2 regions of the Desulfotomaculum sp. 1211_IL3151 genome follow, and region 2 is predicted to be linked to the other one. Evidence: a T-box and tRNA genes for the amino acid it is inferred to sense, from the RefSeq annotation. Region 2 holds a T-box; the other holds one or more tRNA genes.
The links. A T-box is a leader RNA that pairs with one kind of tRNA and senses whether it is charged. The one in region 2 lies ahead of ileS (isoleucine--tRNA ligase), so its partner is inferred to be a tRNA-Ile.
Positions count from the first base shown of each region.

Region 1: it encodes a tRNA-Ile, which carries the amino acid that the T-box ahead of ileS (isoleucine--tRNA ligase) is inferred to sense. The anticodon was not compared.

Region 1 covers NZ_JBAIYV010000024.1:29,700-40,892, reverse strand. Annotated here, with positions in the region: gene V6C11_RS04820 (deoxyguanosinetriphosphate triphosphohydrolase) at 1-927, shown strand, start outside; gene dnaG (DNA primase) at 1,126-2,940, shown strand; gene rpoD (RNA polymerase sigma factor RpoD) at 2,937-4,040, shown strand; tRNA gene V6C11_RS04805 (tRNA-Asn) at 4,111-4,185, shown strand; tRNA gene V6C11_RS04800 (tRNA-Ile) at 4,193-4,267, shown strand; tRNA gene V6C11_RS04795 (tRNA-Glu) at 4,362-4,437, shown strand; tRNA gene V6C11_RS04790 (tRNA-Val) at 4,447-4,522, shown strand; gene V6C11_RS04785 (FadR/GntR family transcriptional regulator) at 4,692-5,408, opposite strand; gene V6C11_RS04780 (hydroxyacid dehydrogenase) at 5,928-6,869, shown strand; gene V6C11_RS04775 (Ldh family oxidoreductase) at 6,893-7,930, shown strand; gene V6C11_RS04770 (UxaA family hydrolase) at 8,014-8,292, shown strand; gene V6C11_RS04765 (UxaA family hydrolase) at 8,298-9,458, shown strand; gene V6C11_RS04760 (tripartite tricarboxylate transporter substrate binding protein) at 9,676-10,674, shown strand; gene V6C11_RS04755 (tripartite tricarboxylate transporter permease) at 11,037-11,193, shown strand, end outside.
Region 2 covers NZ_JBAIYV010000036.1:26-11,218, forward strand. Annotated here, with positions in the region: gene ileS (isoleucine--tRNA ligase) at 179-2,971, opposite strand; T-box leader at 3,028-3,257, opposite strand; gene V6C11_RS09550 (DUF167 domain-containing protein) at 3,390-3,677, opposite strand; gene V6C11_RS09555 (DivIVA domain-containing protein) at 3,778-4,317, opposite strand; gene V6C11_RS09560 (YlmH family RNA-binding protein) at 4,349-5,140, opposite strand; gene V6C11_RS09565 (YggT family protein) at 5,140-5,394, opposite strand; gene V6C11_RS09570 (cell division protein SepF) at 5,421-5,858, opposite strand; gene V6C11_RS09575 (YggS family pyridoxal phosphate-dependent enzyme) at 5,872-6,549, opposite strand; gene V6C11_RS09580 (HlyD family efflux transporter periplasmic adaptor subunit) at 6,567-7,541, opposite strand; gene pnpS (two-component system histidine kinase PnpS) at 7,800-9,182, opposite strand; gene V6C11_RS09590 (response regulator transcription factor) at 9,189-9,887, opposite strand; gene pgeF (peptidoglycan editing factor PgeF) at 9,910-10,728, opposite strand; gene V6C11_RS09600 (MBL fold metallo-hydrolase) at 10,745-11,193, opposite strand, start outside.

The DNA.
Region 1 (11,193 bases), on a different contig from region 2:
AAGGGCAGGGAAAGAATGGAAGAACCATGTCCGGTAAGAACAGAATTTCAGAGGGATCGCGATAGGATTATTCATTCCAAGGCCTTTCGGCGGCTTAAACTAAAAACCCAGGTATTTATTATCCCTGAGGGAGACCATTACCGTACCCGTCTGACCCACACCCTGGAGGTAGCCCAAATTGCCAGAACCTGTGCCAAGGCGTTAGGGCTGAATGAAGACCTAACCGAAGCCATCGCACTGGGCCACGATTTGGGTCACACTCCCTTTGGTCATGCAGGTGAAGATGTCCTTGCCAGTCTCTATGATCTAGGTTTTAGGCATAATGAGCAGAGTATCCGGGTTGTAAAGCATTTGGAGGGTGATCAGGGATTAAACCTTACCTATGAGGTTTTGGATGGCATTCTTAATCATACCGGACCCAATAAACCGATCACGCTGGAGGGGCAAATCGTAAAAATAGCGGATCGCATAGCCTATATCAATCACGATATTGATGATGCCTTAAGGGCTGGGATCATTAACATTCAGGATATTCCTTGGGATTGTTTAAGTGCATTAGGAGTAAGACATAGTCAACGGATTCATACAATGGTTTTTGATCTTATACAATTCAGCAAGGGCAAAGCAGAAATAGGTATGAGCAAAGAAATTCAAGGGGCCATGAACAACTTAAGAACTTTTATGTTTGAACATGTATATATTGGTTCTGAGGCAAAAAAGGAAGAAGATAAGGCAAGGTATTTAGTAAGGGCATTATATCTTTATTATATTGAAAACTACCATCATTTACCTATTGATATGCGTCAAAGGATAGAACATGAGGAAATTTCCAGGGTCGTGGTGGATTATATTGCCGGCATGACCGATCGTTATGCTGTGGCCCAATACAAAAAAATATTCATCCCCAAAGGATTTCCCTTAGAATAGCTCAATGTTTATATTCAATGCAAATATTGGTAATAATAAAGCTGTACCATGAGAAAAATTGTCGAAGTGTTGCAGGAGATTTTTTAATCGCAGCGAATAATCTTTAAACTGTAGTTCGGATTCCGGGCGCATTCCAAAAACGGGAAAAACCCCTGTCCATAGCAAAAAAGTAAGGAAAGGTAGCAAAGGGGTGAATAGATGGCTGGGCGGATTCCGGATTCTGTAATTGAAGAGATTAGGCAAAGATCGGACATTGTGGAAGTCATTTCCCGTTATGTGGCTTTAGAAAAACGCGGCAAGAATTATCTGGCCCTATGTCCCTTTCACCAGGAAAAGACACCTTCCTTTAACATAAACCAGGAGAGGCAGATATTTCATTGCTTTGGTTGCGGCGTTGGGGGGAATGTCTTTAAGTTTTTAATGATGGTGGAGGGTCTTTCTTTCCCCGAGGCGGTCAGAACCCAGGGGGCTAGAATAGGAATAGATGTTCCGGAAGAGGCCTCACCAAAGGACAATATTCAGCAAGCCAAGAAAGACAGGGCTTTTAAAATATATGGCTTAGTGAGGGACTTTTACCGCTTTCTTTTAACCAAAGATGTTGGCTCAGCAGCAATAAAATATATAGAGACCCGTAACCTTACCGGCAGCACCAGGGAAAGTTTTGAGCTGGGCTATGCACCACCGGGCTGGGATGCCTTAACAAAGTTCTTGACATCTAAAGGTATTTCTGGCGAAGAACTAACGAATTTGGGCTTGGTGCATAAAAAGGAAGCCGGGGGATATTACGATAGGTTTCGCCACCGGGTAATGTTTCCTATTTGGGATAGCCAGGGGCGGGTTGTGGGCTTCGGTGGCAGAACCATGGGAGACGATACTCCTAAGTACCTAAACTCACCAGAAGGGGAGTTTTTCAAAAAAGGGCAGCTTCTCTACGGTTTGCACATAGCCCGCAAAGGTATTAGAGAGCTTGGTTATGCGGCGTTAATGGAGGGCTATATGGATGTGGTAGCCACCTACCAACATGGTGTGACCAATGCCGTAGCATCCCTGGGAACAGCCTTCACCCGGGAGCAGGGAAATTTGCTTATGAGTTATACCCACGATGTTGTGATAGCCTATGATTCCGATGCCGCTGGGATCAAGGCAGCAATTAGGTCGGCAGATATCCTGCAGGAATTAGGCTGCCGAGTTAGAATTGCTACCATTGTTGGAGCAAAGGACCCGGATGAATATATTCAAGCCCATGGATTATCTGGCTGGCAAAGTGTAATTGAGCATGCCATGCCAATGGTTCAATATAAGTTATTACAAGCGGCAAAAAAATACGGTATACAAAATCCAGGCGCTAAACAAAGAATCCTACAGGAGGTGTTACCCAATTTGGCTTCTGTGGCCAGTGCCATTGAATTTGAAGAAACAGTTAAGCAAACGGCCACAGTTTTGCAGGTGAACTGGGAGACCGTGCTGGAGGAAATTAAAAATTACAAAAAAAGCTTAAGAAAAAAACCTACAATTCAGGATAATTTTACAAAAAATAGTCATAATATACCGAGTGTGAGGAATTTTTTGCCTCCGCCATTAAAGGATAAAAGGTCAGTTGCTGAAGCAGGTATATTAAGATTTGCCATAGAAAATAAAGAATCTCTAGAACCGATCCTCCAAAACTTAGGTAAAGATTTTTTTCAAAATAGTGTTTACCAGAAAATATTTGATATATATCTCGAAAAGGGTCAAAACTCGACTTCTGTATTATTGGATGAATTAGATGAAATATCCCAAGGAGTTGTAAGCAGTTTACTGGTCCAAGAAGTTCCGGGGGAAAATGTAGATCAAATACTTTCTGATTTAATTAATACCATAAAAAGAGCAAGAGAAAAAGCAAAACTTGATGAATTATTAATAAAGTTGGCAGCGGCGGAGAAAAGCGGAGATACCGAAGGAGTAATCCAGCTGAGTCGCAAGATTAATCTTATCATGAAATCCGAGGGGCCCGAAAGGGGAGTGGCAACATGAGGGACGAAATGAAAGTAGAACAAGTTAAAGAATTAATTGAAAAGGGCAAAAAACGCGGGGTACTAACATACAACGAAATTATGGATACCCTTCAGGGTACCGAATTGTCGCCAGATCAAATTGATGACATTTATGAAAAAATTTCTGCCATGGGTATTGAAGTTGTCCCTTTAGCCAGTGATTTGGAGCCTCTGGAAGTAGATGACTCAGTGGACAATACACCCGAGGAAGAGGTAGAAGTAGAAGTAGATTTAAGTATTCCCGAGGGTATTGGTATTGACGATCCAGTTCGTATGTACTTAAAGGAAATTGGTCGGGTACCACTTCTCACCCCCGAGGAAGAAATCGAACTGGCCAAACGTATGGAGCAAGGGGATGAAGAGGCTAAACGTCGTCTTGCTGAGGCTAACTTACGTCTAGTTGTAAGCATTGCCAAGCGTTATGTGGGCAGAGGAATGTTATTCCTGGATTTAATTCAAGAAGGTAATTTAGGTTTGATAAAAGCCGTAGAAAAATTTGATTTTCGTAAAGGCTTTAAATTTAGCACCTATGCAACTTGGTGGATTCGCCAGGCCATTACCAGGGCCATTGCAGACCAAGCTCGTACCATTCGTATACCCGTACACATGGTAGAAACCATCAATAAATTAATTCGGGTTTCCAGACAATTACTCCAAGAATTGGGCAGGGAACCATCGCCTGAGGAAATCGCTAAGGAAATGGATATTTCCGGCGATAAAGTCCGTGAAATTATGAAGATTGCCCAGGAACCTGTTTCACTGGAAACTCCCATTGGTGAAGAAGAAGATTCGCATTTAGGTGACTTCATTGAGGATGCGGATGCCAGGGCACCAGCAGAAGAAGCTTCCTTTACACTCCTCCGCGAACAACTGGACGAAGTTCTTAAGACATTAACCGATCGGGAGCAAAAGGTACTACGCTTGCGTTTTGGTTTAGATGACGGTCGTGCTAGAACACTGGAAGAAGTGGGACAAAAATTTGGCGTTACCCGGGAACGTATTCGTCAGATTGAAGCAAAGACATTGCGTAAATTGCGTCATCCTAGCCGCAGCAAGAAATTAAAGGATTATCTGGACTAAAATAATAAAAAAATAAAATATGGGTTGACCTCACAGAGTTGTTCTAGTATAATAACTTTCGTGATGATGCTCCTCGATAGCTCAATGGTAGAGCAACCGGCTGTTAACCGGTAGGTTGTAGGTTCGAGTCCTACTCGGGGAGCCAAATATAAGGGCCTATAGCTCAATGGTGGAGCATCCGGCTCATAACCGGCTGGTTCCAGGTTCGAGTCCTGGTGGGCCCACCAATTGAGAAGTGGGATGTGAGAGGTTGGAAGTGAGAAAACCTCTCGCAAAAGAATCCCACCTCTAACTTCTCACATCTCACCTCTATGTTAAGAGGGCCCCTTGGTCAAGTGGTCTAAGACACCGCCCTTTCACGGCGGTAACACGGGTTCGAATCCCGTAGGGGTCACCAAATAAATATGGGCGATTAGCTCAGCTGGGAGAGCGCCTGCCTTACAAGCAGGATGTCGGCGGTTCGATCCCGTCATCGCCCACCAGAAAACCCTTACCAAATCGGTAAGGGTTTTGTTTTTTTATGTCGTTAACGGCACAGGCAAGTAGCACGAGGGGACGGTTCTTTTGTGTTGTTCTATAGAACAACACAAAAGAACCGTCCCCTCGTGCTGCTTGGGATGACATAGATGGAGGATGGTTTGAAGCCTACGGCTAATTCCTTTTTTCCTTCTTTTCCTTTCGGTGAGTCTCCAACACACTGCTTAAGTGTTCTTCCATGACCTTCTTGGCTTCTTCTGCTTTGTGTTCAATAATAGCAGTTAATACACGCTCATGTTCGTCAATCGAACGGACGGCGCGACCTGGAATACGGTGGGTTTCGACAGTGGTATGCTCAAGCATATCTAAAATATTTTCCGTCATAATAGCAACCACTGGGTTTTGAGAGGCCTCTGCCACCAGGATGTGGAAGTTGCGGTTTAATTCCGCAAATCGGTCAGGGTAATCAGCCTCATCAACATTATGGGCTTCTTCTAATAGATTTTTTAGTTTAATATAGTCCTCAGGGGTACAACGCTGGGCGGCCCAAAAGGCAGCAGCCTTCTCTAAAAGAATACGAACCTCATAAATATGCTCCAACGTCTCCAAATGATACTGCAGAAGTTGGGATAGGTGCTGTCCCACCACACTGCCATCCGGGGTAGCCACAAAGATACCAACACCGTGCTTAACATCCAGCAGTCCGATACCTGCCAAGGTTTTTACAGCATCCCGGATTACAGTACGACTTACACCAAAGTTTTCGGCCATGTCTCTTTCAGTAGGCAGACGATCCCCAGGTTTTAATTGTCCTGTGGCTATAAGGTTTCTTATATAATCGGCAACCTCAGTGCGAAGGCTTTCACTACGTCCAATGCGATTATTAAACATTTCTCACCTCTAAAAAATTGGGCATACCGATAAAGGTAATACCTCTAGTGTTCTAAATATACTATATTTCACATTATGTCTCAAGATATATTAAAAAATATAAGGTCAAAGCAGAAGCAGAAAACATTTCGACAACCAAGGCAAAACAATTGCAAAATAAGGCAAATTTGCTTGAAAATAGTAGTGAAATGACTATCAATGTCGAACAAAGTCGTATTCTTGACAAAAAATAATTGACTAATCAAGTGAATAATTGTATTATCTTTTTAAGACTGGTATTACCACATACCTAATAATACATACCTTGCAACATTCCTCATAACAAATATTATTTTTACTTAGAAAGAAACTAAATTCAATAATTATTTTTGCTGAAAAAGACCAGAATAATAAGAAGCTAAGTGTTACAGAAAAGGGCACAAAAGCCAAAGACTCATGCTTTTTTGGTACAAGACCTTTTCTAACTCAAACTGACTGCTAGTAGCAGAGGGATTCTCATAATAAATTTGAGGTGAAAAAATGAAAACCGTTGTAACCGAACTAATCTGGGAAGAGGGTCTGGAGATCCTCAGGGAATTGGGCGAAGTTGTCTATGACCAAAATCTATGGAAAAGTGACAATTTAGCCGAAGTCGTCAAAGATTGCGATGTTCTAATCGTGAGGAACCAAACCAAGGTAACCGAAGAGTTAATGACCCAGGCCCCTAATTTAAAGGTTGTTGGCCGTTTGGGTGTAGGCTTGGATAATATCAATGTGGCAGCAGCCAAAGCAAAAGGCATCCCGGTTGTCTTTGCCCGTAATGCCAACGCTATTTCCGTAGCTGAGTATGTCTTTTCTGCCATGTTTGCCTTCTCACGTCCACTGGAAAAGGCGAACCAGGATGTCAAGCAGGGTAACTGGAACCGCAAACTCTGGACCAGGGAAGAAATCTATGGCAAGACCCTGGGGCTTGTCGGTGTAGGTGAAATTGGTGCAAGATTGGCCTCCAGAGCCAGAGCGATGGGTATGACAGTACTTGGGTATGACCCATTTTTACCCCCCTATGAACTGGCCTGCACCGACATTGGTGTTTGCATGACCTCCCTGGAGGAAGTATTAGCCAAATCAGACTATGTGAGCCTGCATGTACCCTTAAATGATAAAACCAGAAACTTAATTAATAAAGATAGCCTGGGCACCATGAAAAAGACATCCTATATCATCAATACCGCACGTGGCGGCGTGATCAATGAAGATGACCTTTATGAGGCACTTAAGTCCAAAACCATCGCCGGTGCTGCTCTGGATGTTTTGGCTAAGGAACCTCCAACTGGCAATAAACTTCTGGAACTGGACAACATTATTATTACACCTCACATTGCTGGCCTTACTGAAGAAGCACAGGTTCGCACTTCCGAGCTGGTGGCCCGTGAATGCACCAAAATTATTCGCGGTCAAGGCTCATTATGTGTAGTTAGATAAAACTAGGAACCGGAGGGTTACAAATGAATTTTAGTTCGGAAAAATTACTGACCTTTTGCTCAAATCTGTTACAAGGGGTGGGAGTTCCCAAGGCGGATGCTGATATTGTGGCAGATGTTTTGGTGGATACCAGCCTGGAAGGTTTAGATACCCACGGCATTAGCAGACTTCCCATCTACACCACCCGTATCCAAAATGGCCGGATCAATCCTCAAGCCAACATCAAAGTAGATAAAACTGCTCCGGCAGTGGCTGTGCTTGATGGAGACAACGGCCTGGGACAATTGGTTGGCGTTAAAGCCATGGAAGTGGCCATCAACCTGGCGAAAGAAGCTGGCATGGGCGGTGTAACAGTAAAACACAGCAACCACTATGGTGCTTCGGCTTACTTCTGTAAGCAGGCTGCGGCCGCCGGTATGATTGGCTTGGCCTTTACCAATACACCTTCTGGTATTCCACCCTGGGGTGGACGGGAATCCTACTTTGGTACCAACCCCATTGCCTTTGGTTTCCCTGGTGAAGAACAGCCGGTGGTGGTAGATATGTCCTCTAGTATCGTGGCCAGGGGAAATATTATTCTGGCAGCTAAGCAGGACAAAGACATTCCCGAAGGTTGGGCCATCGATAAGGATGGTAAACCCACGACGGATGCCAAAGCTGCCTTAGCTGGTGCGGTACTGCCAATGGCAGGTCCCAAGGGTTATGCCATGGCCCTGGCGGTAGAAATTATGGCCGGTGTTTTAAGTGGCTCCGCCGTAGGCAAAGAAGTTGGCTGGATTTACGATGAAAGCACCGAACCAGTGGATATCGGACACTCTTTTATTGCATTAGATGTTTCAAAATTTATGCCTCTTGATGTATTTAAAGATAGAATGCAGCAAATGATAAAGGCGATTAAGGATACACCAAAGGCTGAGGGAGTAACAGAGATCTTTATTCCCGGCGAACGCAGAACCGTCAAAGCCAATGCCCGTAAACAGGAAGGTGTTCCTGTACCGGAGCAATTACTAAATGAGTTAAATCAATTGGCTGAATCTGTGGGTGTACCAACTTTAGGCTAAGAAAATAATTTTGCAGGAGTCGGAGATGCTACCCGAACACCTGTAAGAGGTTATATAACCTATATAAAAAGGAGGAGTTTCGATTGATTAAGTTCTTAGTGCACGACCCCGAAGACATGGTTGGGGTAGCAGTGGCTGACATCGAAGCTGGTGAAACTGTAACCGGTAAAATTCAAGACTCTGACCAAACCATCGAAATTAAAGCAGTTAGCAATATTCCTCTGGGCCACAAAATTGCCCTGAAAGACATTGCCAATGGTGAAAGAATGATCAAGTACCACATTCCTGTTGGCAAAACCGTTGCTGACATCAAAAAAGGTGAACACGTACATACCCATAACCTAAAAACTGAAAGGTGGTAATCCAAATGAACATTCCGACTTTTATGGGCTATCGCCGTGAAAACGGTACTGTTGGTTGTCGTAACCACGTAATTATATTGCCGGTAGATGATATCTCTAACGCAGCTTGCGAAGCAGTGGCCTCACACGTACAAGGCACCATGGCTTTACCTCACCCCTATGGCCGCCTGCAGTTTGGTGAAGACTTAGAACTGCACTTCCGTACCCTTATCGGTACTGGCTGCAACCCCAACGTTGCTGCTGTAGTTGTTATTGGTATCGAACCCAACTGGACCAACCTGATCGTTGAAGGTATTGCTAAGACTGGTAAGCCAGTTGCTGGTTTCTACATTGAGCGTCATGGTGACTTCAAAACCGTGGAAATGGCTTCCTGGAAAGCCAAAGAATTCGTTCAGTACGCCACTGAACTGCAAAGAACTGAATGCAAACTAAATGAACTAACCGTTTCCACCAAATGTGGTGAGTCTGACACCACCTCTGGTTTAGCTGCTAACCCCTCCATTGGTCGTCTGTATGACCGCCTAGACCCCATGGGTCTGACCTTGTTCTTTGGTGAAACCTCCGAGTTAACCGGTGGTGAACACTTAGTAGCAGAGCGTTGCGCTACCCCAGAAGTAAGAGAAAAGTTTATGCAGACTTGGACCGCTTATGATGAGTTCATTAAGAGCCAAGGTGTAGACCTGTGCGGCACCCAGCCCACCCAGGGCAACATCGCCGGCGGCTTAACCACCATCGAAGAAAAAGCCCTTGGCAACATCCAAAAGATCGGTAAAGTAGCCAAAGTACAAAGCGTACTGACTCCAGCTGAAGCTCCCCAGGGCAAAGGTCTGCATTTCATGGATACTTCCTCAGCTGCTGCTGAGTGTGTAACCCTGATGGCTGCCGCTGGTTCCGTACTGCACTTCTTCCCAACCGGCCAGGGCAACATTGTAGGTAACCCCATCGTTCCTGTAATTAAAGTATCTGCTAACCCCATCACCGTAGAAACCATGTCTGAGCACATTGACGTAGAACTTACTGGTATCCTGCGCGGTGAAATGGATCTGGACGGTGCTGCAGATAAGTTAATGGAAATGATGATCCGCACCCTGAACGGACGTAACACGAACGCCGAGACCCTGGGTCATAAAGAATTCGTTCTAACCAAGCTTTATCGTTCCGCTTAATTCAGTAGGTAATTTACTGAAAGGTAAAGGTACTGACTGAAGGTCAGTACCTTTACCAATAATAGAATCTTTGTTAATTAGAGTGAAGTAAGCAGAAAAATAAGACTAATCAATTTGTTCTAAATTGGTAAAATATTCAGAATTAATGCTCTCGTGGTTTGGTTCTGGCTATGTGAAAACACAGATGTTAGCTCAAAAATTGGAGGGAGGTCTTTTGGTGCGCAAAATTAAGTTACTAGCAATTGTTTTAACTTTAGTCATGACCCTTGGCTTGGTAACCGGATGTGCTGGTAAAAAAGAAGGTGATAAGGGTGGTGACGCTGCCTCTAAGTACCCTGAAAAGCCAGTTAATATGGTTATCGCTTTCACAGCTGGTGGTTCCAGTGACATACAGGCCCGGATTATGCAAAAATACTGGAACAAATATGTACCAAATCAACCCTGGGTCTTTGTTTATAAGCCTGGTGCCGGTGGGGCCATTGGGTTCACTGAAATTGCCAAGGCCAAGGCCGATGGCTATACCATTGGTGGTGTAAACGTTCCTCACATGAACCTGCAGCCCCTGGGACAAGGTGCACAGTTTAGTGTTGATCAGTTTGACTACATTGCTCAGGTTGTAAATGATCCTCAGGTTATCGTAGTTAGAAAAGACAGCAAATATAAATCTGTTCAAGAAATTATTGATTATGCCAAGGCTAATCCCGGAAAATTTAAAATGGGTATTGTTGGTACCTTCACTGGTCACCACCTGACCTTATTGGACCTGCAAGATAAGACCGGTATTCAGGTTGCCCAGATTGCTTATAAGGGTGCCGCTGACCAAAACGCAGCCCTGCTGGGCGGTGAGTTGGATGCCATGGTTGGTAACTACAACGATGTAATGCGTAGTTTGGATTCCATGACCATTCTGGGTATTGCTACCGAGGAAAAGTACGAGCCACTGCCTGATGTACCGACTCTAAAGGAACTGGGAGTCAATGTCGTATCCGATATTCGTCGTGGTTTTGTGGCACCCAAAGGCATTCCTGAAGCAAGTTTGACATTCCTGCGGGATACTTTCGAAAAGATTTGCACCGATCCTGATTATATCAAGGATATGGAAAAGGCCGGACAGCCTCATGAATATATGAATGGTAGTGAATTTGAGAAATTTGTTATGGGAGAGAATGAAAGAGCAAAAGAACTGCTAACCAAATACGACCTGCTCAAAAAGTAACAACGATTGATAAGGGGTAGGGAATGAATCCCCTACCCCTTAAAGAAGAGATGATCAAGAACGATTGTTTAATGATTAAATAATAGCTTGCAAATTTATGAAGATGAGTATTATAAAATAATTGCCCGTAATGGGACTAAGGAACACCTCAGGAATATATTAGGCAAGAAATAATGATATTTTAACTAATATTTTCTATGCTAACCAACCAAATGAATACATGTACAAATGTGTAAGCCACTGAACTAGTGCATAAAGGAACCATATTTGTTATATTAGTTACTGGGATCGTCCTCAGCAAATGATTTCTTGTGGTTTCCTACCAAATATCACCATATCCTAATGAAAGAGGGTGGATACCTTTGTTTGAACAAATGCTAGCAGGTTTGCTAAATGCATTGACTCCAATTAACTTATTAGTTGCTTCTCTTGGTGTGGCAGGAGGTATTATTATCGGTGCTCTCCCCGGTCTTACAGCTACCATGGGTGTGGCTCTGATGGTTCCCCTAACCTTTGCCA
Region 2 (11,193 bases):
ATAGTGAAACTAACCTGCAAAGATGTAATGATTTTCCTGTCATGAATCAAAATGGGCGTGTCGCCCTACGTTTTCAAATAAACGTTTTGCAACACGCCCTTTTCTTACTTAGCCATAAGCCGTGGGCCATGCCAAAAAATGATCCTTAAGCAATCCATGCAATAAAGCGGATGGTTCATTAGCGGTTCGTATTTGTCACCACGCCAGCACAGCGGGGGCAAAGGGTGGTGTGGTCGGCATGGCTGCCCACTTCTTCGTGGTACATCCAACAGCGCTCACACTTGGCACCTGTGGCTGCAACCACCTGGACGGCCAGTTCCAGTTCCTCTGCTTGCATGGCATTTGCCGGAGCCTCTGCCAATGGGTGTAGGTTTACTTTAGAGACAATGAAGAGAGTGGTTAGCTCCCCTGCCATTGGTTCGAGTAATTTCGCCACTTCCCCGGCAACATAAAGATCGACTTGGGCTTCCAGAGCATTGCCAATCGCCTTGTTCTGACGGGCCACTTCTAAGGCCTTTAATACTTCTTTGCGAATTTCATGGATTTTATCCCATTTCTTTTCCAGTTCAATGTCCATGTACTCAACATTTACTTCTGGCATATCCAATAATTGTACACTGGCCAGACGTTCTCCCTCCACCGGCATATATTTATAAATCTCTTCGGTGGTAAAGGCCAGGATTGGTGTCAACAGCCGAACCAAAGCATCCAGTGCTTCGTAAAGAACAGTCTGAGCCGACCGGCGCTCCAGGGAATCTGGAACTGCGGTATAGAGACGGTCCTTGATAATGTCTAAATAGAATGCACTGAGTTCCACCACACAATAATTGTGGATGGCGTGGTAAACAACGTGGAACTCATAGTTTTCATAGGCATTACGTACTTGCTTATTCAACTTGTGCAGTTCCATCAAGGCCACGCGATCTAACTCCGGCATCTTTTCATAGGCTACCTTATCCTTGGCAGGATTAAAGTCGTACAGATTACCCAGCAGGAAGCGGGCAGTATTTCTAATCTTGCGGTAGGACTCGGTCATTTGCTTTAAAATATTCTGAGACAAGGCTAAATCCGTTCGGTAATCGGCAGAGGAAACCCACAGGCGAAGGATATCCGCACCCATCTGGCCGCAGATCTTTAAGGGGTCCACAACATTGCCCAGGGACTTGGACATTTTACGTCCCTTTTCATCCACTGTAAAACCGTGGGTTAAGACCGCTCGATAGGGTGGCTTTCCTGTCACAGCCACAGAAGTGGATAAAGAGGAGTTAAACCAACCTCTGTGCTGGTCACTGCCCTCCAGATAAAGGTCTGCAGGCCACTGCAGTTCTGGCCATAACTCTGGCTGATTTAATACAGCCAGGTGACTGGAGCCAGAGTCAAACCAAACATCCATGGTGTCCGTCTCTTTACGGAAATCCTTACCCTGACCACAGTGGGGACAAGTCAAACCCGTTGGCACCAGTTCATTGGCTTCCTTAGCAAACCAAATGTCGGAGCCATGCTCCCTGAACAGTTTTTCAACGTGGGCAATGGTCTCCTCCGTGATGATTTCTTTGCCACAATCATTGCAATAGAAAATGGGGATCGGCACCCCCCAGGTCCGCTGACGGGAAACACACCAGTCACCACGACCCTCCACCATGTTGTAAATGCGATCCTCACCCCAAGAGGGAACCCATTTGACATTGCGGATGGCCTGCAGTGTCGCCTGACGGAAACCATCCACCGATGCAAACCACTGCTCGGTGGCCCGGAAAAAAATAGGTTGCTTACAGCGCCAGCAGTGAGGGTACTGGTGCTTAATATGAACGTGACCCATTAAAGAGTCCTGCTCCTTTAATTCCTCTACGATGCTCTTGTTGGCATCCATAATAAACTGACCCTGAAACTTGCCGCCCTCGGCGGTAAATCTTCCTCGGTTGTCAACCGGAGCTAACACCGGCAGTTTGTACTTTTTACCAACCAGAAAGTCATCTTCACCATGGCCCGGTGCTGTATGCACCGCACCGGTGCCAGCCTCCAAGGTAACGTGTTCACCTAAAATAACCAGTGATTCCCTCTCTTCAATAAAGGGGTGCTGACAAATTACTCGCTCCAGTTGTTCTCCTGGATAGGTAGCCAGGACCTCAGCCTCTTCGGCACCCACCGCTTGCTTGAAGGACTCCAACAATTCTTTGGCCACAACAACCTTCTGGCCCTGGACAACAGCCAGGACATACTCAAATTCCGGGTGCACACTGATGGCCACGTTAGCCGGCAAGGTCCAAGGGGTGGTGGTCCAAATTACCACCGCTGCATCCTGGGGTAAAACACCCTTCCCGTCTTTCACAGGGAATTTCACATAAATTGAGGGAGAGGTTTTATCGGCATATTCTACTTCTGCTTCGGCCAGAGCAGTTTCACAGCTGGCACACCAATAAACAGGTTTTAAGCCCTTGTAAATATAGCCTTTTTTGGCCATCTCACCAAAGACCCGAACCTGGGTAGCTTCATATTTGGGCAGTAGGGTTATATAAGGGTTTTGCCAGTTACCCCTAACACCCAGGCGTTGGAATTCCTCTCTTTGGGTGTTAACCCACTTTAGAGCGTAATCCTTACATTTAGCCCGAAATTCCACCGGATTAACCTGGTGGCGATTCAATCCAAGTTGCTTAATTGCTTGCTGCTCAATGGGCAGACCATGGGTATCCCAACCTGGTATATAGGGGGAATCGTAACCACTCATGGAACGGTATTTAACAATGATATCCTTTAACACTTTATTTAAGGTATGTCCCAGGTGAATATGTCCATTGGCATAGGGTGGGCCATCATGCAAAATAAATTTTCTTCTGCCCTTATTCTTTTCCTGTACTTTATTGTAGACATCAATTTCTTCCCAATACTTTTGTGTTTCTGGTTCCCTCTGGGGTAAATTGCCCCGCATGGGGAAATCTGTTTGAGGTAAATTTAGTGTTTTGCCGTAATCCACCTAATATTTCACTCCTGACCTTTGCATTTAATTGAGAAAATAGAAAAGCCCGCCCCTAAAGGGACGAGCTACTTTACCCGCGGTACCACCCTCATGAACAGGAAAAACCTGAACACTCGATACACTGATAACGGCAGCGCAGCCGACCAAGCCTACTCCCCGTTGTTCAGGTTTCAGCAGGCACCTCCCGGGCGATCTTCAAAGGATGGCACTGATTCGGATTCCACCAAGTACCGAACTCTCTGTACAGCCTCCAACCATCTACTACCCCGTTCAAAGGTTCTGAGAATATTTATAAACAGAACTATTATAACCAAAACCGTTCGGAAGGTCAACATTTGAGGTTTATTGTCGTTGCAGTTAGCTTTTAGCTAGCCTGAAAATAACGGCCATCGGCCTTGGGCTTCATAGCCCATGGCTAACGACAAAGCAAAGCCCTTGCCTTTGCTTCACTGACCCCCCGTATACGCACTAGCTTATTCCGGCCAGTATGTCCAGAGACAATCTCTACATTGGATTTAGCAATGCCAAAAACTTCCCCCAAAAACTTACAGCAGGCTTCGTTGGCGGCACCGTCCACTGGGGGTGCCGTGAGGCGAACCTTTAGAGCCCCCTCCATCTCACCGGCCAGGCTATTTTTGGCAGCCCTGGGCTGAACCCGCACTTTTATTACCACACCATTTTGATCCTCTTTTATGTCCAGCATCCAGTCCACTCTCCTAATAGCCGTCAGCTTATGAGGTAATAATTGGAAATGATACGTCCCTGACCCAAGATCAAAGGGCTGCTGGGCGGCGGCTAAATTATCAGCTCACGCTCTCCTCCTCCACCGCCTGAACCTTCCCCTCCATCAGCTCCATTTGGGCTTCTAACAGGGCTCTAAACTTGGCCCTAAATACCTTGGCTTGTTTTTCCAACTGACGATATTCTAATAAAATGGCCTCAACCCTTGTTTCGGCCAACTTTAGCATTTCTTCGGCCCTGTGGGAGGCTTCCTTAACAATGCGTTCAGATTCTGCTTCGGCCTGCTGGGTCATGGTGCGGGCCGAGAATTCTGCTTGTTCCAACAGAATCTTGGCTTCCCGTTCAGCATTTTTTTTCATATCCTCAGCACTTTTTTGAGCCATCACCAGGGTGCGTTGTAAAGCATCCTCCAAATCACGGTAGTGGACAATACTTTCTTGACTCTGACTAAGCTGTTCCTTTAACTCATGGTTTTCTACATATATTTTTTCATAGTTGTCTTTTATTTTAAGCATCCAGGCGTCTACCTGTTTGGTATCATAGCCCCTAATGGCTTTATCAAACCCTTTGGCCTGAATTTCCATTGGCGTTAAATAACTCACCTGAAACACCTCCGCTGCTTTTTTATCCCAGTTATAAATAACGTTTTAACACTATACCTATTCGGCCACTTTTGGTGTTTCCTTTAATCTCGGATATTTCCACCCTGCCTCTTCCCCGCATGGAAAGCATATCGCCCTCTTGAATCGGGGCAGCTACATTGGAACAAGTATGCCAATTTATGTTTAGTCTTTCCGCCTGTATTTCCCGGGCAATGCGGCTTCTGGAGGTACCAAACCCAGCAGCGGCCACAGCATCCAAACGGAGGGAAGCAACGGTTGTTTTGATTTCTTTCACCTTTAACTCAGGCAGCACTAACTCCCCGGCGTTAATCTCTCTTACTTCCACTCCAACTTTATGTACCTTGGTTAGGTTCGTCCTTAGGTAAGAAACAATCTCCTTGGCTACCATGACCTGGCAACCCTTCGGGGTAACGATTAAATCCCCTACCATTTCCCTTCGGATGCCTAATCCCAATAAAGACCCTAGAAAATCCCTGTGATTAACCTGTACCATTTTAAAATTACCCTCCACAGCTAAAAGAGTAATTTCATAATCGATATCTGTACCAGCCAGATAATCAGGGAAAATGGCAGTTCTGGTCCTTTCTGCCATTTCGTAACCACCCTGGGTGGCAAAATCCAACCCATGAATTCGTTCCAACATGGAAAGGATGAGACCCGTATGATACGGGTCATAAAAATGTGTTAACTGAGGAGAATGATTTTTTAACACGGTTTCCACTGAGTCTAAAACCTTCGTTAACACAGCTTTTTCATCGGGACTATTTAGATGACCCACCAGGGCCTTACGATCTAGTCTCATTATCTTACCATGTTAAAAATAAAGCTTTGAATCATCCTTAGTACAAGAAAAGCTACGATAGGAGATATATCCACCATGCCAAGGGGTGGGATGACTCGCCTAAAAATATTTAAGTAAGGGTCCGTTGTTTCGTAAAGAAACCGGATAATTGGATTGTGTGGACTGTGCGGAAACCAAGATAATAAAATTCTTGCTAACAACATCATTTCATAGACCCAAAAAGCTACTTCAATAAAAGATAATAAAGTGTACATGGTTCACCCCGTCATATTATAACTTTTTATGATTTTGCCCAGGCAAAGATACTTTTCTCCTTGGTGTCTTTTCTTAACTCATTGGCTATATCAACATTACTGGGAACAAAGAGAAAAATGTTTTGCCCTACTTTCTGCATGTCACCATTTAAGGCAAAGGTTGCACCACTAATGAAATCAACAATTCTCCTTGCCTGCTCTGGCCCAGCCTTTTCTAAATTTACCACTACTGCCCGCCGGTTTTTTAGGTTTTCCGCTATCTGATGTGCCTCATCAAAGGAAGCAGGTTCACAAACAACCACTCTAAGTTGGCGACCTGAGTGAATACTTACCACCGGCGCGTTTTTCTTTTTAACCTGCTGCAAATTCTCCCTTTTATCTACCGCTTCCTTTTCTTCCTGTTGTTCTTCTGTTTCGTCAAAACCAATAAACCCCAAAAACTTATCAAACATACCCATCGCCATCCAATCCCCCCCTTTAATATCTACTGCCAAAAATAGCCGTTCCTATTCTTATCAGAGTGGCCCCTTCTTCTATTGCTACCTTGTAATCATTGGTCATACCCATAGACAATTGATCCATCCTTACTCCCGAAATATCTTGCAAATCATGGGCCAGTCCCTTTAATTGCCTGAAGACGGGTCGAACCTCCTCCGGGTTCGTCACAAAAGGGGCAATGGTCATCAGACCTTGAATTGCAATACCCGATAAACCAGCAGCCTCGGCAACAAAATCACGTGCCTCCTGAAGTTCCAAGCCAAACTTTGTTTCCTCCCCGGCCACATTGACCTGAACCAGTACGGGTGTTACAATGCCCGCAGCCTGAGATTTTTTGTCAATCTCTTCAGCCAGTGTCCAGCGATCCAAGGAGTGTACCAATGCTACCCGACCGATTATATACTTCACTTTATTGGTTTGCAGGTGTCCGATTAGATGCCAGCGGGCCGCCGGTACCTCTGGCAATTTATTTTGTAATTCTTGAACTCTGTTTTCCCCTAAATCAAAGATCCCTGCGGCAATACATTCATTAGCCCTAGCCGCGGACACATTCTTGGTTACCGCAATCAAGGAAACCTCTAATGGATTTCTCCCAGACTTTAAGGCACTGTCCAAAATTTGTTGTTTTATTATTGAAAGGTTATCAGCAATACGCAATGTCATTCCCGCCTTTTCTATAGCTTGTCTCCCTCCCGGACAAACCTTGGATTGACTACATAGGACATACCCGGTTGAATATCCGCACCTTCTATGGCTGCTTGTCCATTTAACGTCTTAATTATTTTAACGGGCACCCAGCGAACCAGGCCTTTCCAAATGATATACAAACCTTCTTTGTTATCTTTGCTTACCAGGGCTTCTTCCTTTATCAGCAACCCACCAATCTCCCCTGTGATAATCTGAAAGTCAATTGTTCGGTGATGGAGGATTTCATCGGGGTAATTCTTCAAGACCAAAACAAAGGCCTTCTTTTCTCCCTTGTTCTCTAACTTATCAATTTTTACCCTGACCAATTGGTTTTGCCACTCTAGTTTTATTTCAGCATCCTTTAGCTCTTGAAGCTGCTTAAAATTCTCGGCCTCAAGCTCCCCGGCTATAAATATTGGCGTCAGATTATCAATGACCTTGGCTATGGGGGCACCCTTTTCAACATTGCCCCCTGGGTTCAAAGGAATATTATTATCTATTTTATCCAAAGGCGGCATTTCAACAACATCTAATTGTCCCGGTACTAAAATAGCTTCCAAGCCATCAATATGGTTACAGAACATACCACCAGCAGGAGTAGTCACTGCATACTGTTTTAGTCCCGATACGGTGTCCATGCTGGGGGCTTCCAATACTCCCAAGCTAGTACCGGCTTTCACCTTTTGGCCATCTGAAACGGAGTATTTCATAACCCCTTTGAGAGGAGCATTTATTAGGTATTCCTGCTTAATCAATAGGGCTGAGACGGCAATTTTCTCTGTCAATTGCCCCGGCTGAAGTGTTTCAACCCTTGCAATATTTCTATAAACAACATCCTTTAAACTTAAAAAGCACCAAAATAGGAGGAGCAAACCTAGGCAAAAAAACATAATCCTCGCCGCTAGCTTTTTTCTGGGACGTCTTGCTTTAGGTTTGCTAGCAAATCTCCTTGCCAATAACATCACCTGCCTAAATATGCCAGTTTAAAGATTTCGACAGGTCCGTTAGGAATTCCTTTGTAAAAAAAACACCCATAAGGGCGTTTTTTCTTATTTTACTAGAGGAACTTGGCTTGCGCAAAGTCTGTAGACGCAGACGGCAGCCAAGTTCCTCTAGCCTGATAATCGCTTTCTATTCTCCTTGTTCGGATGGTGCCGACCAGCGGCATGAAAGTCATCTACGATCATCCTTAGAATTTTTATACTTTCAGATCGCGCAAGTTAAATCAACCTTCGATGCTTCTTTGGATTTAATGGCAAGGTAAAGGTAAAGGTGCTGCCTTGATGATTGCTTTTTACATAGATTCTTCCACTATGGGCTTCTATGATATGCTTACAGATGGAAAGACCCAGGCCCGTACCACCCATTGATCTACTTCTGGCCTTATCAACCCGATAAAATCTTTCAAATACCCGCGGTAGATTTTCTTCAGGAATACCAATGCCGGTATCAGACACAGAGGTCTCAACCTTTTCTTGATTAAAAACAACCGAAATATTCACCTTGCCCCCAGACATTGTATATTTTATGGCGTTGTCCAATAGATTAATCATGACCTGGGCTAAAAAGCCCTGATCACCCGGTACTGTGGGCAGATCATCCTGTATCTCCGCTGTTATCGCAATATCCTTTTCCCTGGCCCGTCCCTCGAACATCTCCATGGTATTGCGAATAACATGCACCAAATCAACCGGTTGTTTGTTTAGTTTGGTACTCCGATCCTCCAAATGGGATAATTTTAAAAGATCATCAATAAGATTCTCTAAGCGCTTTCCTTCGGCACTAATAATCCCTAAAAATTTTTGTGCTACGCTTGGTTCCTCAATGGCCCCATCCAGCAAGGTTTCCACAAAACCGTTAATGGATGTGAGGGGAGTCCTCAATTCATGGGAAACATTGGCCACAAACTCAGTCTTCATCCTTTCCAGTTTACGCCTTTCGGTTACGTCTGTTAACAGACCAACTACCCCAATTTTTTCATCATTCTTTCCCTTAAGGGGAGTAACCTGAACGCGAAATAATTTAGGCTGTGGTGTTATTACTTGTACTTCACCATGGTCCACCGGCTGCATTTCATGCAGTGCTTTGATAAAAAGTTCTTCTAACTCATGGTTGCGAATTACTTTAATCAGTTCATCGCCAAGCCAATTAGCCTCTTTAATTTTAAATATCTCTTCTACCACCGGGTTGATCAGAATGACCCGGCCATGCTTGTCCAGGGCAATCACACCGTCGGCCATACTGTTTAAAATAGCCTGGGCACGGTTCCTTTCTTCCGTAATTACAATTAAATTTTTTCTCAATTCCCGCGCCATATAGTTAATGCTCCAGGCCAGGTCATCCAGTTCCTCTTCACCTTCTACCCGAATTTCTGTATCTAAAAAACCTCCCGCCATCTCCTGGGCAACAGAAGTAATTTGCTCAACCGGTCTAATTAACCGCCGGATGGTTAACCAAGCCATAAAAACTGTGGCCCAAAAAGAGCCCAGCAGCACGGTGAGAAGGTTAGCTGAGCCAATGTAAAAAAGTATGGCAAGAAGAAAATAGATAAAAAAAAGGCAAGCATAGCTTCCTAAAGTACGCTGCCTCATCCCCTTTAGCACTTTAAACTAGACCTCCTTGAAACGATAACCTACGCCCCTGACTGTCTCGATAAATTGCGGTGCCTCTGGGATTTGCTCTAATTTTTGCCGAATATGACGGATATGAACATCAACCGTTCTCGAGTCACCACTAAAATCATAACCCCATATTTGCTCCAAAAGAAAATCACGCGTAAACACCTTGCCAGGGTTTCTGGCCAGATACCTTAATAGCTCAAATTCCTTGGGGGTAAAATCTTGTTTAATGCCTTTATAAGCTACGATAAAACGTTCCTGATCAATAACCAGCTTGTCAATAATAATTCTGCCTGTTTCATCGGAAAGCTGATGATCCACAGTTTGCCGCCTTAGACGAGCCTTTATACGAGCCAGAAGTTCCCGTGGGCTAAAGGGCTTGGTAATATAATCGTCTGCCCCCATTTCCAAGCCCAACACCTTATCCAGTTCTTCGCCCTTGGCACTAAGCATGATAATGGGGATCGCACGGGTGTTGGCTTGCTGATTTAGTGTACGGCAAACAGACAAACCATCCTGACCTGGCAGCATCACATCCAGTAAAATAATATCCGGCATTTCTGCCCTGGCCATTTCCAGAGCGGTATCCCCATCGCCTGCCTGCAATACCTGATAATCCTCCCGCTCCAAATTATACTTAATTAATTCGCGAATGGGTTGCTCATCATCCACCACAAGTACCTTGGGCATGATCGATCCCTCTTTCTTTCGGTTACTTAATCATAATTAATGATGCCATACGACCCGTCTTCCCTTTTTCTGCACGATGGGAAAAAAACATATCATTATGGCAAACGGTACACAGGCCAGCCAGAGTAATATTTTCCGGCTTTATTGCTGCCTCCAAGAGAGCCTGGCGATTGGTCTCCCACAGGTGAAGTTTCCAGTGTCCAATACCTGCTGGTTTAAGAAGTTCCCTCCATTGTTTAAACCGGCTAACCACCACTTGTTGAACGGGTTCATCCACCTGGTAACAACAGGGGCCAATGGAAGGCCCAATTCCCACCAAAATATCACCGGGATTGCAACCAAAAGCTAGTTCCATTTGCCGTACCGTCTCTGAGGCGATTCGCTGGACTGTACCCCGCCAACCAGCATGGGCCAACCCCACACATTTTTTCACCGGATCATAATAAAGGATTGGTACACAGTCGGCATAATAGCTGGATAAGGGTACACCGGGTGAATTTGTAATTAAAGCGTCGGTATCGGGCAGAGCCGTAGAATAATCTACGGCCCCCCTGCCTCGATGTTCTGGACCAACAACCTGTACACGGTTACCATGGACCTGCACGGCTGCAACAAGATCTTGGTGTGGCATACCCAAAGCCTGGCAGGCAATCTGGCGATTGGCCTGAACATGCCCTGGATCGTCACCCACATGTAAGGCCATATTTAATTCAGCATAGGGCTGCTGACTGATGCCCCCTACTCTGGTGGTAAAACCATGTACAATCCGATTGTCCTGCTTAAAAGCAGCAAACTGGATAAACTGGCAATGATCTTTATTGGCAACCGTTATTCCCTGCATTTAGCTTCTTCGCTCCTTAGCTAATATTCTCTCCCACATTCTCCTGGGCAACCTCATTTACCTGTGCCTCAAATTGGGCCAATTGGCGGAGCAACACAGAATACTGGGATGGTGACAGATTTCCCTGCATAATTCCTGCCATCTTTTCGTTAATACTCTTCCAGGTGTCAACAAAAATTTCGGGCATGGCCTGTTTTAACATATCCGGAGCCAGATCAACCTTCTCTAACAAACCGGGGACGTGGGCACGAATGCCCGCAGCATTGATTAAGCTCATCAATTGATCCGAAGCCTTCGCCTCACCATGCACCAGGTATACCTTTTTTATATTGGCAAACTGTTTGACCCAATTTAATAATGCAGCTTGGTCGGCATGGGCTGAAAAACCATCAATGCGGCGAATATCTGCCTTCACCGCAATTTCCTCACCATGAATACGGACTGTTTTCTCACCAGATAGAATAC